Regions from separate parts of the Pseudaquabacterium inlustre genome, predicted to be linked through region 2. Evidence: predicted binding sites of a transcription regulator. Region 2 holds the regulator's gene; each other region holds the start of a gene.
The links. The regulator sigma-54, encoded in region 2, starts transcription at its own class of promoters, with help from an activator protein. The targets are predictions, from matches to a motif close to TGGCANGNAANCTGCTTT.
Positions count from the first base shown of each region.

Region 1: a site for sigma-54 is predicted at 1,427-1,444, ahead of AACH10_RS19340 (CmpA/NrtA family ABC transporter substrate-binding protein). Genes of this name have one in related genera too.
Region 3: a site for sigma-54 is predicted at 1,865-1,882, ahead of AACH10_RS17680 (PEP-CTERM sorting domain-containing protein). Genes of this name have one in related genera too.

Region 1 is NZ_JBBUTH010000009.1:424,469-428,742, forward strand. It holds gene tsaD (tRNA (adenosine(37)-N6)-threonylcarbamoyltransferase complex transferase subunit TsaD) at 1-626, opposite strand, end outside; gene AACH10_RS19335 (ANTAR domain-containing response regulator) at 669-1,307, shown strand; gene AACH10_RS19340 (CmpA/NrtA family ABC transporter substrate-binding protein) at 1,617-2,870, shown strand; gene ntrB (nitrate ABC transporter permease) at 2,896-3,810, shown strand; gene AACH10_RS19350 (ABC transporter ATP-binding protein) at 3,870-4,274, shown strand, end outside.
Region 2 is NZ_JBBUTH010000008.1:161,239-165,512, forward strand. It holds gene AACH10_RS15300 (MFS transporter) at 1-51, shown strand, start outside; gene AACH10_RS15305 (THUMP domain-containing class I SAM-dependent RNA methyltransferase) at 52-1,539, opposite strand; gene AACH10_RS15310 (RNA polymerase factor sigma-54) at 1,536-3,077, opposite strand; gene lptB (LPS export ABC transporter ATP-binding protein) at 3,094-3,870, opposite strand; gene lptA (lipopolysaccharide transport periplasmic protein LptA) at 3,900-4,274, opposite strand, start outside.
Region 3 is NZ_JBBUTH010000009.1:42,728-47,001, forward strand. It holds gene AACH10_RS17670 (cache domain-containing protein) at 1-82, shown strand, start outside; gene AACH10_RS17675 (methyl-accepting chemotaxis protein) at 120-1,670, shown strand; gene AACH10_RS17680 (PEP-CTERM sorting domain-containing protein) at 1,916-2,836, shown strand; gene ligA (NAD-dependent DNA ligase LigA) at 2,897-4,274, shown strand, end outside.

The DNA of each region.
Region 1 (4,274 bases), on a different contig from region 2:
CCGCTGTGCAGCAGCGGCCGTGGCAATGCAAACGCCTCGGGGTTGCCGAAGGCCGCCAGCCGCGACAGCGCCGGCCCGCCCGGGTAGCCCAGGCCCAGCAGCTTGGCGCTCTTGTCGAAGGCCTCACCGGCGGCGTCGTCGATGGTCTCGCCCAGCAGCTCGTAGTCACCCACGCCCTCCACGCGCATCAGCTGGGTGTGGCCGCCGGAGACCAGCAGGGCCACGAAGGGGAACTCGGGGGCGTCAGCCGACAGGAACGGCGACAGCAGGTGCCCTTCCAGGTGGTGCACGCCCAGCGTGGGCTTGCCGAGCGCGGCGGCCAGCGCGCAGGCCACGCCGGCGCCCACCAGCAGCGCGCCGGCCAGGCCGGGGCCGCGGGTGAAGGCCACCACGTCCACGTCCGCCAGCGTGGCCTGGGCCTCGTGCAGCACCTGGCGCGCCAGCGGCAGCACGCGGCGGATGTGGTCGCGCGAGGCCAGCTCGGGCACCACGCCGCCGTAGTCCTGGTGCATGGCCACCTGGCTGTGCAGCGCATGGGCGCGCAGCGCCGGCACCGCGCCGCCATCGATCGTGACCAAGGCCACGCCGGTCTCGTCGCAGGAGGATTCGATGCCGAGAACATTCATGGGGCGGGAGTGTAGTGGCGCGGATGTTGCATCGCGTCATGCATGGCCACACCCCCCGCCCGTGCCCTGCGCATCGTCATCGTCGCCCCGGACACCCTGGTGCCCGAGGCCGACGACACCGAGGCCTGGGGCCAGGCCGAGCGCTCGCGCAGCCTGCGCATCGGCCTGCTGGAGGCCGGCTACGACATCGTGGCCGTGCTGCCGCCCGACATGTACCTGCCCGACCACCTGGCGCGCATCCAGCCCGATCTGGTGATCGTGGATGCCGAGAGCCAGGCGCGCGACACGCTGGAACACGTGGTGATCGCCACGCGCGACGAGCGCCGGCCCATCGTGCTGTTCACCAACGACGACGACACCTCCCACGTGCACGACGCCATCGCCGCCGGGGTCACCGCCTATGTGGTGGCCGGGCTGGCGCCCGAGCGCGTGAAGCCGGTGCTGGACGTGGCGATGGCGCGCTTCAAGGTCGAGGAAGGCCTGCGCCGCGAGCTGGCCGACGCCAAGAGCCAGCTGCAGGAGCGCAAGGTGATCGAGCGCGCCAAGGGCCTGTTGATGCAGCGCCTGGGGCTTGGCGAGGAGGAGGCCTATGCCCGCCTGCGCCGCGCCGCGATGGACAAGAAGCTGCGCATCGCCGAGATCGCCCAGCGCATGCTGGACGCGGCCGACCTGCTCGGTTGAGGTGCATGCGCGCCCGCACGGGCGCACCAATCCCCGTCATGGTGCATTGCAGCACGCGCACACCCACCCCTTGGCGGTGCGGCGTGCGTGCCAACGGGCCTGGCCGACCGGAGCAGGCCTGGCACGCTGATTGCTGAGTCTCTCGCAAGAAGGTCAACGGCGACTTTCCACCCCGCCAGCGGCGCTCAATGACGAGCGTTGCCGGCAACCGGACGACGGCGTCCCCGCCCGTGGCTGCGCACACCCAGTGCCTGCCGCGACGCGAGGACGCCGTTTTTGTTTTTCAGGTCACCGCCCGCACCCACCACCATGACTCTCCCGAACGCCAAGGACACCGTCAACATGACCCGCCGCTCCGTCATCACGGCCGCCGCCGCAGGCGCCGCCGGCATGATCCCCGGCCTGCAGAGCGCCGTGTACGCCGCCGGCTCGGACAAGCCCGAGAAGGAGGAAGTGCGCATCGGCTTCATCCCGCTGACCGACTGCGCCAGCGTGGTGATGGCCAGCGTGCTGGGCTTCGACAAGAAGTACGGCATCAAGATCGTGCCCACCAAGGAAGCCAGTTGGGCCGGCGTGCGCGACAAGCTGGTCAACGGCGAGCTTGACATGGCCCATGTGCTGTGGGGCCTGATCTACGGCGTGCAGATGGGCATCGGCGGTCCGAAGAAGGACATGGCCGTGCTGATGAACCTGAACCACAACGGCCAGGCCATCACGCTGTCCAAGAAGCTGGCGGACAAGGGCGCCGTGGACGGCGCCAGCCTGGCCAAGCTGATGGGCACCGAGAAGCGCGAATACACCTTTGCGCAGACCTTCCCCACCGGCACCCACGCCATGTGGCTGTACTACTGGCTGGCCAGCGTGGGCGTGAACCCGATGAAGGACGCCAAGGTGATCACCGTGCCGCCGCCGCAGATGGTGGCCAACATGCGCGTGGGCAACATGGACGGCTACTGCGTGGGCGAGCCCTGGGGCCACCGCGCCATCATCGACGGCATCGGCATCACCGCCACCACCACCCAGGACATCTGGAAGGACCACCCCGAGAAGGCCCTGGGCACGACGGCCGAGTTCGTCAAGAAGTACCCCAACACCGCGCGCGCCGTGGTGATGGCCATCCTCGAGGCCAGCAAGTGGATCGACGCCGGCCTGCAGAACAAGATGAAGATGGCCGAGACCATCGCCGACAAGGCGTATGTCAACACCAGCGTCGACGCGATCAACCAGCGCATCCTGGGCCGCTACCAGAACGGCCTGGGCAAGACCTGGGACGACCCCAACCACATGAAGTTCTTCAACGACGGCGTGGTGAACTACCCGTACCTGAGCGACGGCATGTGGTTCCTGACCCAGCACAAGCGCTGGGGCCTGCTGAAGGACCACCCCGACTACCTGGCCGTGGCCAAGCAGGTCAACCAGACCGAGATCTACAAGCAAGCCGCCTCGGCCCTGAAGATCAGCCTGCCCAAGAGCGACATGCGCGACAGCAAGCTGGTGGACGGCGTGGTGTGGAACGGCAAGGACCCCGCCAAGTACGCCGACAGCTTCAAGGTCAAGGCCTGAGCGACATCTTCACTGGAGAACTGCCATGGTCAGTGCCGTGTTCCATACCACCCCGAGCCTGGCGCCCGCCAGCGACTCGCCCGCCGCTGCGGCCGCGTCCAAGCCGGCCGCGGCACCTGCCGCACCGGCCGCCGCGGTCAAGGCGCCCCAGCCCGAGCGCCAGCCCTTCGACTGGCGCGGCCTGGCGCTCCAGGTGCTGCCGCCCATCCTGGGCATGGCGCTGCTGATCGGCGTGTGGGCGCTGGCCACGCAGAACTCCACCGCCTTCCCCACCCCGGCCAAGACCTGGGACGCGGCGGTCAAGCTGTTCAGCGATCCGTTCTACCGCAACGGGCCCAATGACCAGGGCATCGGCTGGAACATCCTGAACTCGCTGCAGCGCGTGGCGCTGGGCTTCGGGCTGGCCGCGCTGGTGGGCATTCCGCTGGGCTTCATGCTGGGGCGCTTCAGCTTCCTGTCCCACATGGTCAACCCGCTGATCAGCCTGCTGCGCCCGGTGTCGCCGCTGGCCTGGCTGCCGATCGGCCTGCTGGTGTTCAAGAGCGCCAACCCGGCGGCGATCTGGACGATCTTCATCTGCTCGATCTGGCCGATGGTGATCAACACCGCCGTGGGCGTGCAGCGCGTGCCGCAGGACTACCTGAACGTGGCCCGCGTGCTGAACCTCAGCGAGTGGAAGGTCATCACCAAGATCCTGTTCCCCAGCGTGCTGCCCTACATGCTGACCGGCGTGCGCCTGTCGGTGGGCACGGCCTGGCTGGTGATCGTGGCCGCCGAGATGCTGACCGGCGGCGTGGGCATCGGCTTCTGGGTGTGGGACGAGTGGAACAACCTCAATGTCCAGCACATCATCATCGCGATCTTCGTGATCGGCATCGTGGGCCTGCTGCTCGAGCAGGCGCTGGTGGCCATCGCCAAGCGCTTCTCGTTCGACGACTGAACCCGACCCACCGGAAGGAAACGACCATGTCCTCATTCATCGAAGTGCAGAACGCCGAGATGGTGTTCACCACCAAGAAGGGCCGCTTCCATGCGCTGCGCGAGATCAACCTGGGCATCGAGAAGGGCGAGTTCATCGCGCTGATCGGCCACTCGGGCTGCGGCAAGAGCACGCTGCTGAACCTGATCGCCGGCCTGACGCTGCCCACCTCGGGCGCGCTGATCTGCGACAACAAGGAGATCGCGGCCCCCGGCCCCGAGCGCGCGGTGGTGTTCCAGAACCACAGCCTGCTGCCCTGGCTGACCTGCTTCGAGAACGTGATGCTGGCGGTGGAGCGCGTGTTCGGCGCCAAGGAAAGCAAGGCCCAGCTGAAGGCCCGCACCCAGGCCGCGCTGGAACTGGTGAACATGGCCCACGCCGCCACCAAGCGCCCGCACGAGGTGTCGGGCGGCATGAAGCAGCGC
Region 2 (4,274 bases):
CTGATGGGGGCCGCGCTGCTGTGGCTGCGCCAGGTGCGGCCGGCGCGCTGATCACTCGGCGCGCGGCGCCCGCGCCGAGCCGGCGATCAGGTCGAAGCGGAACAGCCGGCACTCGATCGGACCGTTCCACATCGGCACGCGGCGGGCTTCCTTCAGGCGCAGGGCCTGCGGCAGCTTCATGTCGGGGCTGAGCACCCAGGCCGTCCAGCCGGCATAGGCGCGCTTCCAGTGCGCGGCCAGGCCGCTGAAGAAGGCGGCGCCGGCGGCGTCCTTCTCGCCCTCGGGCGCACCCGCAGGGCCTTCAGCGAAGCCCTCGCGCACCGCGCGCTCGGCGCCGCGCTCGCCGCGCGAGCCCTTGGCCTCGATGCGCTCGCCGTACGGCGGGTTGAACACCAGCAGGCCGGCCTCGGCCGGCGGCGGGCGCTGCAGCGCGTCGGCGGTCTTGAAGACGATGGCATGGCCGACGCCGGCGCGCTGGGCATTGCGCGCGGCGAAGTCGGTCATGCGGAAGCTCACGTCACCGGCGTGGATGGCCACGGCCGGCGCGTGCACGGCCGCCTGCGCCTCGGCCTTCAGCTGGCCCCAGGCGGACAGTTGCGTGCGGAACGGCAGCATGCGCTCGAAGGCGAAGCGGCGCTTCAGCCCCGGCGCGATGCCACAGGCGATCTGCGCGGCCTCGATGGCGATGGTGCCGGCGCCGCAGCAGGGGTCGAGCAGCGCACCGTCTTCGGGCCGGCCCTGCCAGCCGGCGGCGGCCAGCATCGCGGCGGCCAGGGTTTCCTTCAGTGGCGCCTCGCCCTTCAGGCCGCCATCGCGCTCGTCGCGCCAGCCGCGCTTGAACAGCGCCTCGCCCGAGGTGTCGGCATACAGCGACGCGGTGTCGGCCGTCAGGTGCAGCACCAGCGGCAGATCGGGGTGGCGGGTGTCGACGCTGGGGCGGCTGCCGGTGGCGTCGCGCAGCACATCGCACAGCGCGTCCTTCACGCGCAGCGTGGCGAAGTTCAGGCTCTGCAGCGGACTGCGCGTGGCGCTGGTGTCGATGCGGAAGGTCTGCTCGGGCGTGATCCAGTCGCCCCACGGCACGCGGCGCGCCAGGTCGTACAGGTCGTGCTCGCTCTCGTAGGGGCCGAAGGCCAGCGGCCACAGCACGCGCTGCGCCAGGCGGCTGTGCAGGTTCAGCTGCATCGCCACGCGGGCATCGCCCAGCACCTGCACGCCGCCACGCTGCTCCACCACGCGGCGGCGGCTGGGGTCGGCCGGCACCACGGCGCGGTCCACGCCCAGCAGGGCCGCCACCTCGTCGGCCAGCAGCGGCTCGACGCCAGCGGCACAGGGCAGGAACAGCGACACCGGCGTGTCGCCCACCGGCGCGATGGCCTTGACGGGCAGGCGCACCGGGCCGCGGGCCGGCATGCCGGGGCCACCGGGACCGCGCATGGCCGGACCGCCAGGGCCGCCGGAACGCGGGCCGGGCCCACGCGCCTCGGTGTGGCGCTGGGTCTTGTAGCCGCCGATCGGCGGACGGGGGGTCTTGGTCAAAGGGCTTTGCGCAGGTTGGCGGGCGCGATCTTCAGCGCCTCGCGGTACTTGGCCACCGTGCGCCGCGCCACCTGGATGCCCTGCTCGGACAGCATGTCCGACAGCTGGCTGTCCGACAGCGGCTTGGCCGGGTCTTCGTTGGCCACCAGCTGCTTGATCAGCGCGCGCACGGCGGTGGAGCTGGCGTTGCCGCCGGCCTCGGTGTTCAGGCTGGAGCCGAAGAAGTACTTCAGCTCGAAGGTGCCGAACGGCGTGTTCATGTACTTGGCCGTGGTCACGCGCGAGATCGTGCTCTCGTGCAGGCCCAGTTCGTCGGCGATTTCGCGCAGCACCAGCGGCTTCATCGCGATCTCGCCGTGGGTGAAGAAGCCCTTCTGCCGCTCGACGATGGCCTGGCTGACGCGCAGGATGGTGTCGAAGCGCTGCAGGATGTTCTTCATGAACCAGCGCGCCTCCTGCAGCCGCGACGACAGCCCACCCGCGGCCCCGTTGCGCTGGCCGCGGATGGCCTGCGCATAGAGGTCGTTGATCTTCAGCTTGGGCATCACGTCGGGGTTGAGCACGGCCTTCCAGCCGCGCCCGGCCTTCTGCACGATGACGTCGGGCACGATGATGTTGGCCTCGGCGCGCGTGAACGGCCGGCCCGGCTTGGGCTCGCAGGTCAGGATCAGCGCCTGGGCCTCGCGCAGCAGCGCTTCATCAGCGCCGGTGGCCTGCGTCAGCTTCTTCATGTCGCGCCGCGCCAGCAGCTCGAGGTGCTGCTCGGCAATGCGCATGGCCAGCTTGCGCGCCGGGCTGGCCGGCTTCTCGCGCAGTTGCAGGCACAGGCACTCACCCAGGTTGGCGGCGCCCACGCCGGTGGGCTCCAGGCTCTGCAGCCACTTCAGGCCGCAGCGCAGGCGCTCGAACAGGTCTTCGCGCGCCTCCAGGTCGTCTTCGGGGATGTCCAGCGAGGCGGCCACGCGCTCGGCGATCTCGGCCAGCGGGTCGGCCAGCCAGCCGTCCTCGTCCAGGCTCTCGATCAGCACCATCACGGTGGCCGCGTCTTCGTCCGACAGGCGCATGCCCAGCAGCTGGCGGCGCAGGTGCTCCTGCAGCGTGGGGCCGCTGCTGGCCGCGTCCACCGGCTCGAAGTCGTCGTCGCCGCTGCCCGAGGGGCTGTTGCTGGGCGCCTCGCGGATGCCGTCGAAGTCGTCACGCTCGGTGCCGTTCTCCCAGTCGTCGCGCTCGGTGGCGCCGAACTCGGCGGTGTCCACGCCGGCAGGCTCGTCGCTGCCGGCGTCCTCGCGCTCGCTCAGGCGCTCCTTCTCGCGCTCGGCGCCGGCACCGCTCTCCGGCGTGGCGGCCACGCGTTCCAGGCCATAGGCCAGCGAGTCGTCGCCGCCGTCCTCCACGTCGAGGAAGGGATTGGCCTCGAGCATCTGCTCGATTTCCTGGTGCAGCTCCAGCGTGGAGAGTTGCAGCAGGCGGATCGATTGCTGCAGCTGGGGCGTCAGCGCCAGGTGCTGCGACAGGCGGACCTGCAATGAAGGCTTCATGACTTCGGGCCTGTCATCACATCTTGAAATGCTCGCCGAGGTACACCCGGCGAACGTCGGCGTTCTCGACGATCTCGGACGGCGTGCCTTCGGCCAGCACGCGCCCCTCGCTGATGATGTAGGCGCGGTCGCAGATGCCCAGCATCTCGCGCACGTTGTGGTCGGTGATCAGCACGCCGATGCCGCGCTGCTTCAGGAAGCCGATGATGCGCTGGATCTCGATCACCGCGATCGGATCGACGCCAGCGAAGGGCTCGTCGAGCAGGATGAAGCGCGGCTGCGTGGCCAGCGCGCGGGCGATCTCGACACGGCGACGCTCGCCGCCCGACAGTGCCGGCGCCGGCGAGTCGCGCAGCTTCTCGATGCTCAGGTCGTGCAGCAGGCCGTCCAGGCGCTGCTGGATCTCGGTGGCCGCCAGCGGCCGGCCGTCGGCGCCCACCTGCAGCTCGAGCACCGCACGCACGTTCTCCTCGACCGTGAGCTTGCGGAAGATCGAGGCTTCCTGCGGCAGGTAGCTCAGGCCCATGCGCGCGCGCTGGTGGATGGGCTTGCCTTGCACGGCCTGGCCGTCGATGCGGATCTCGCCGGCATCGGCACGCACCAGACCCACCACCATGTAGAAGGTGGTGGTCTTGCCGGCGCCGTTGGGGCCCAGCAGGCCCACCACCTCGCCGGCGCCCACGGCCAGGTGCACTTCCTTGACCACCTGGCGCGAGCCGTAGCTCTTTTGCAGCCCCTGGACCGTCAGCCCTTGGAGCCCTTGGCTCTGGCCGATCGGGGGCTGCGCCGCCATCGCCACGCGCTCTGGCGCCTGGGCGGATGTCACCGCCGCTCCCCGAGGGCCGGCGTGCTCTTCAGCGGGGCCTGCGCGGGTGCGGACGCGGCCTCGGCGGCCATCGCGGCGGCGGCCTCGGTGCCGGGGCGTGGCGTGATCACCGCGCGCACGCGGCCGCCGGGGTTGGTGGCGGTGGTGGCCCCACCGCCCTGCACATTGAAGGTCTCGGCCTGGCCGTCCCAGACGATGCGCGCGCCCTGGATCTCATCGGCCAGCGTGGCGCCGCGCAGGCGCCGCACCACGGCCGCGCCTTCGAAGCGGATCACGCCGGTCTTGCTGTCGTAGTCGATGCGCTGGGCCTGGCCCTCGACGCTCTCGTCGATGCCGTCGCGCTTTTGCTTCACGCGGGCCGGCTTGTCGGC
Region 3 (4,274 bases), on a different contig from region 2:
GGTGAGCAAGGAGATCGAGGCCAAGACCACCTACTGCGAGCCGCACGACAACCAGATGTTCTGCGTCGGCGCCTACAAGTGAGCCCTGGCGGCAGTCGCAACCCCCGTCGGGAGCTTCGATGTTCGGAAATCTGAAGGTTTCGCAACGTCTGGCGCTGGGCTTCGGCGCCATGGCCCTGCTGCTGCTGCTGGTGTGCGGTGGGGCCTACCTGGGCATGGCCCGCACGCTGAAGGTCGTCACCGGCGACATCGGCGAGGCCCATGACCGCCTCGGTGATGCCCGCGCCATGGTGCAGGATGTGCTGGAGCAGGACCTGCACCTGCGCCAGGTGAGCCTGCACAGCGAGGTGCCGGCGATGGAGGCCCAGGCCAAGCTGGCCCGCGAATCCGGCAAGCGCGTGGCCGAGCGGCTGGACAAGCTGCTCAAGGGCGACCGGCTCGACAGTGCCGAACGCGGCCTGCTGCAGAAGGCCCAGGCGCTGGATGCGCAGTCGCGCCCGCTGGTGGACAAGGCCGTGGGCCTGGCCATGGCGGTGATGACCGAGGACGCCGCCAAGCTGCTGACCACCCAGGTCGATCCGCTGTCGCTGCAGCGGCGCGAGGCGCTCAACGCCTTTGCCAAGCTGCAGCAGCAGCGCGCCGATGGCCTGGAGCAGGCGCTGCAGGCCGAAGGCCGCCTCTCGGCCGGTCTGATGGCCGGTGCGGCGGTGCTGGGCCTGGCGCTGGCCGGCCTTGCCGGCTGGCTGAGCACCCGCTCGGTGACGCAGCCGCTGCACGAGGCCCTGCGCGCCGCCGGCCGTGTGGCCGAAGGCGACCTCAGCGTGCGGCTGCAGCGAAGCCGCGGCGACGAGTTCGGTGAACTGCTGGGCGCGCTGGACCGCATGGCCGACCGGCTGCGCGGGGTGATCAGCACGATCCGGCACTCGTCCGAATCGGTGCTGATGGCCTCGGGCGAGATCGCCGCGGGCAACCACGACCTGTCGGCCCGCACCGAGCAGCAGGCGGCCAGCCTGCAGGCCACGGTGCACACCATCGACCAGCTGGAAGACTCGGTTCGCCGCAACGCCGAGGCCGCACAGCAGGCCACGCGCCTGGCAGCCGATGCGTCCGGCGTGGCCGGCCAGGGGGGCGACCGCGTGAGCCAGGTGGTGGCCACGATGGACGAGATCAGCGCCAGTTCGCGTCGCATCGCCGACATCGTGGGTGTCATCGACGGCATCGCCTTCCAGACCAACATCCTGGCGCTGAACGCGGCGGTGGAAGCCGCCCGCGCCGGCGAGCAGGGCCGCGGCTTCGCGGTGGTGGCCGGCGAGGTGCGCAACCTGGCGCAGCGCAGTGCACAGGCCGCGCGCGAGATCAAGGGCCTGATCACCGCCAACGTCGAGAAGGTGGAGAGCGGCACCCGCCTGGCGGCCGAAGCCGGCAGCACGATGGCCGACATCGTGCGCTCGTCGGAGCAGGTGGCCTCGATCATCAGCGAGATCAGCCACGCCACGCAGGAGCAGGCCTCGGGCCTCTCGCAGGTGAGCCACTCGGTGCAGCAGGTCGACAGTGCCACGCAGCAGAACGCCGCGCTGGTGGAGCAGAGCGCCGCCGCCGCCAGCAGCCTGAAGGACCAGACCGCCACGCTGAACCAGGCGGTGGGTGTGTTCCGCATGGAGACGCACTGATCGCCTGCCGGCCCAGCGCGTGACAGACGCGTGCTGCCGCGCTGGATCGGCAACCGGCTGTATCGATCCGCTCGCAAGGGTGAGCGCATGTAACGCCACGGTGTCGGCCGCCTTGACAGCGGTGGATGCCGTGGCGTTTGACCTGGGCGGCCGGTGTCAATGTCGACAGGCATTTGCCGCACCGGCGGCGGCGTTGGCAGGACAATTGCAGGTTCAGGGCTTCCAACTCAACCCACGGGAGCTCCATGTCTGTTCTTGTCCACAAGCTGTATCAGCGCGCTGCGCTGGCGGCCACCACGCTGTGTCTGCCGATGGCACTGCATGCCGCACCGGCGGTGTCGCTGACGGCCGTTGAACTGCTGGGCGGCACCGATCCGGCCGGCGTCACCGACGTGATCGGTGGCTATGCCAGCGGCGGTGACTTCTATTACGCCAACAGCACGGGCGACAACGCGTCCTTCTTCCACACCTACGGCGACACCGGCAGCCTGGCGTCCTTCGGTGCCCGCACCTCGGGCACCGGCACCTGGTACACCCGCACCTCGGCCACCTACACCGACAGCTACACCAACAGCAGCGGCTCGGCACAGACGGTGGTGTTCTCGTTCTATGTGGATGGCGGCCAGATCGGCCTTTCCGGCTCGGGCCGCGGCTATGCCGACCTGGCGCTGAACCTCAGCTTCAACGGCAGCACGGTTGCCAGCGAGCACGGCCGCGTGGAACAGACGGCGGCTGGTGTGGTGAGCTGCTCCGACAGCGGCACCGGCGTGCTGGCCTCGTACATGGCCTGTGGCGCGTCGGATGCGGCGTCGATCTACAGCGCCGGCACCGGCTACAGCGTGGGCTACACGCTGGCGGCGGGTGAGACCTTGTCGGTGGTCTACGAGATCCTGGCCACCACCAGCGGCGAAGCCATGGATGTGAGCGGGGCCGAGCTCTACTGCGACGGCTTTCTGGAGACCTTTGCCGTCGAGGTGGGCCAGGAGCCGGGGCAGGGCGGTTCGTGTGCGTGGTTCAACGGCCTGGCGCGCTCGGGCGACCCGGCCGGCTTCATGCCGAGCGCCGGCTTCAGCCTGACCGCGCAGAACGTGCCCGAGCCGGGCTCGCTGCTGCTGGCGGCCACGGCCGCGCTCGGTCTGCTGGCCACGCGCCGTCGCCGGGCCTGACCGCTGCATGCGGGGCGGGCGGGCGCGTGGCGCGCCTGCGCGCCTACACTGGCGGGCCTCATGCCTGTGCTGCCCGTGTCGCCCGCCTTGCCCGATCTGCCCGAATCCGCGGCGCCCGCCGAGCGCGCCGCCGCGCTGCGCACCCTGCTGCAGCACCACGCCCACCGCTACTACGTGCTCGACGCGCCGGAAATCCCGGACGCCGAGTACGACCGCCTGTTCCAGGCGCTGCAGGCGCTGGAGGCGGCGCACCCCGAGCTGCGCACCGCCGATTCGCCCACGCAGCGCGTGATCGGCCAGGTGCTGGACGGCTTTGCCCCGGTGCGCCATGCGGTGCCGATGCTGAGCATCCGCACCGAGACCGACACCGAGGCCAGCGGCGCCGAGGCCTTCGACGCCCGCGTGCGCCGCGAACTGGCGCTGACCGAGGCCGACCCGCCGGTGGCCTATGCCGCCGAGCTGAAGTTCGACGGCCTGGCCATCAACCTGCGCTACGAGCAGGGCGTGCTGGTGCAGGCCGCGACGCGCGGCGACGGCGAGACCGGCGAGGACGTCACGCAGAACATCCGCACCATCGGAAAAGTCCCACTGCGCCTGCTCGCCACCGGCGAGGGGATGGCCGTGCCGCCGTTGCTGGAGGTGCGCGGCGAGGTCTACATGCGCCGCGACGACTTCGAGGCGCTGAACGAGCGCCAGCGCGAGCGCGGCGACAAGACCTTCGTGAACCCGCGCAATGCCGCGGCCGGCGCCGTGCGCCAGCTCGATCCGGCGATTGCCGCGCAGCGGCCGCTGAGCTTCTTCGCCTATGGCCTGGGCGAGGTGCGGGGCTGGCCGCTGCTGGAGTCGCCCGAGGCCACGCACAGTGCGGTGATGGCGGCGCTGGCGGCTTTCGGCCTGCCGGTCAACGGCCTGCGCCAGCGCGTCGAGGGCGCGGCCGGGCTGGTGGCCTACCACCAGCAGATCGGCGCGCAGCGCGACGCGCTGCCGTTCGACATCGACGGCGTGGTCTACAAGGTGGACAGCCTGGCGCTGCAGCAGCGCCTGGGCTTCGTCACGCGCGAGCCGCGCTGGGCCGTGGCCCACAAGTACCCGGCGCAGGAGCAGGCCACGCGCCTGAACGGCATCGACATCCAGGTGGGCCGCACCGGCAAGCTCACGCCGGTGGCCAAGCTGGAGCCGGTGTTCGTCGGCGGCACCACGGTCAGCAATGCCACGCTGCACAACCTGTTCGAGCTGCGCCGCAAGGGCGTGCGCGTGGGCGACCAAGTGATCGTGCGCCGCGCCGGCGACGTGATCCCTGAGGTGGTGGGCCGCATCCCCGGCGAGCGCGCGGCGTACGTGCCCAACTTCCGCATGCCCAGGGCCTGCCCGGTGTGCGGCAGCCTGGTGGAACGCGAGCGCGGCGGCATTGACCACCGCTGCTCGGGTGGCCTGTTCT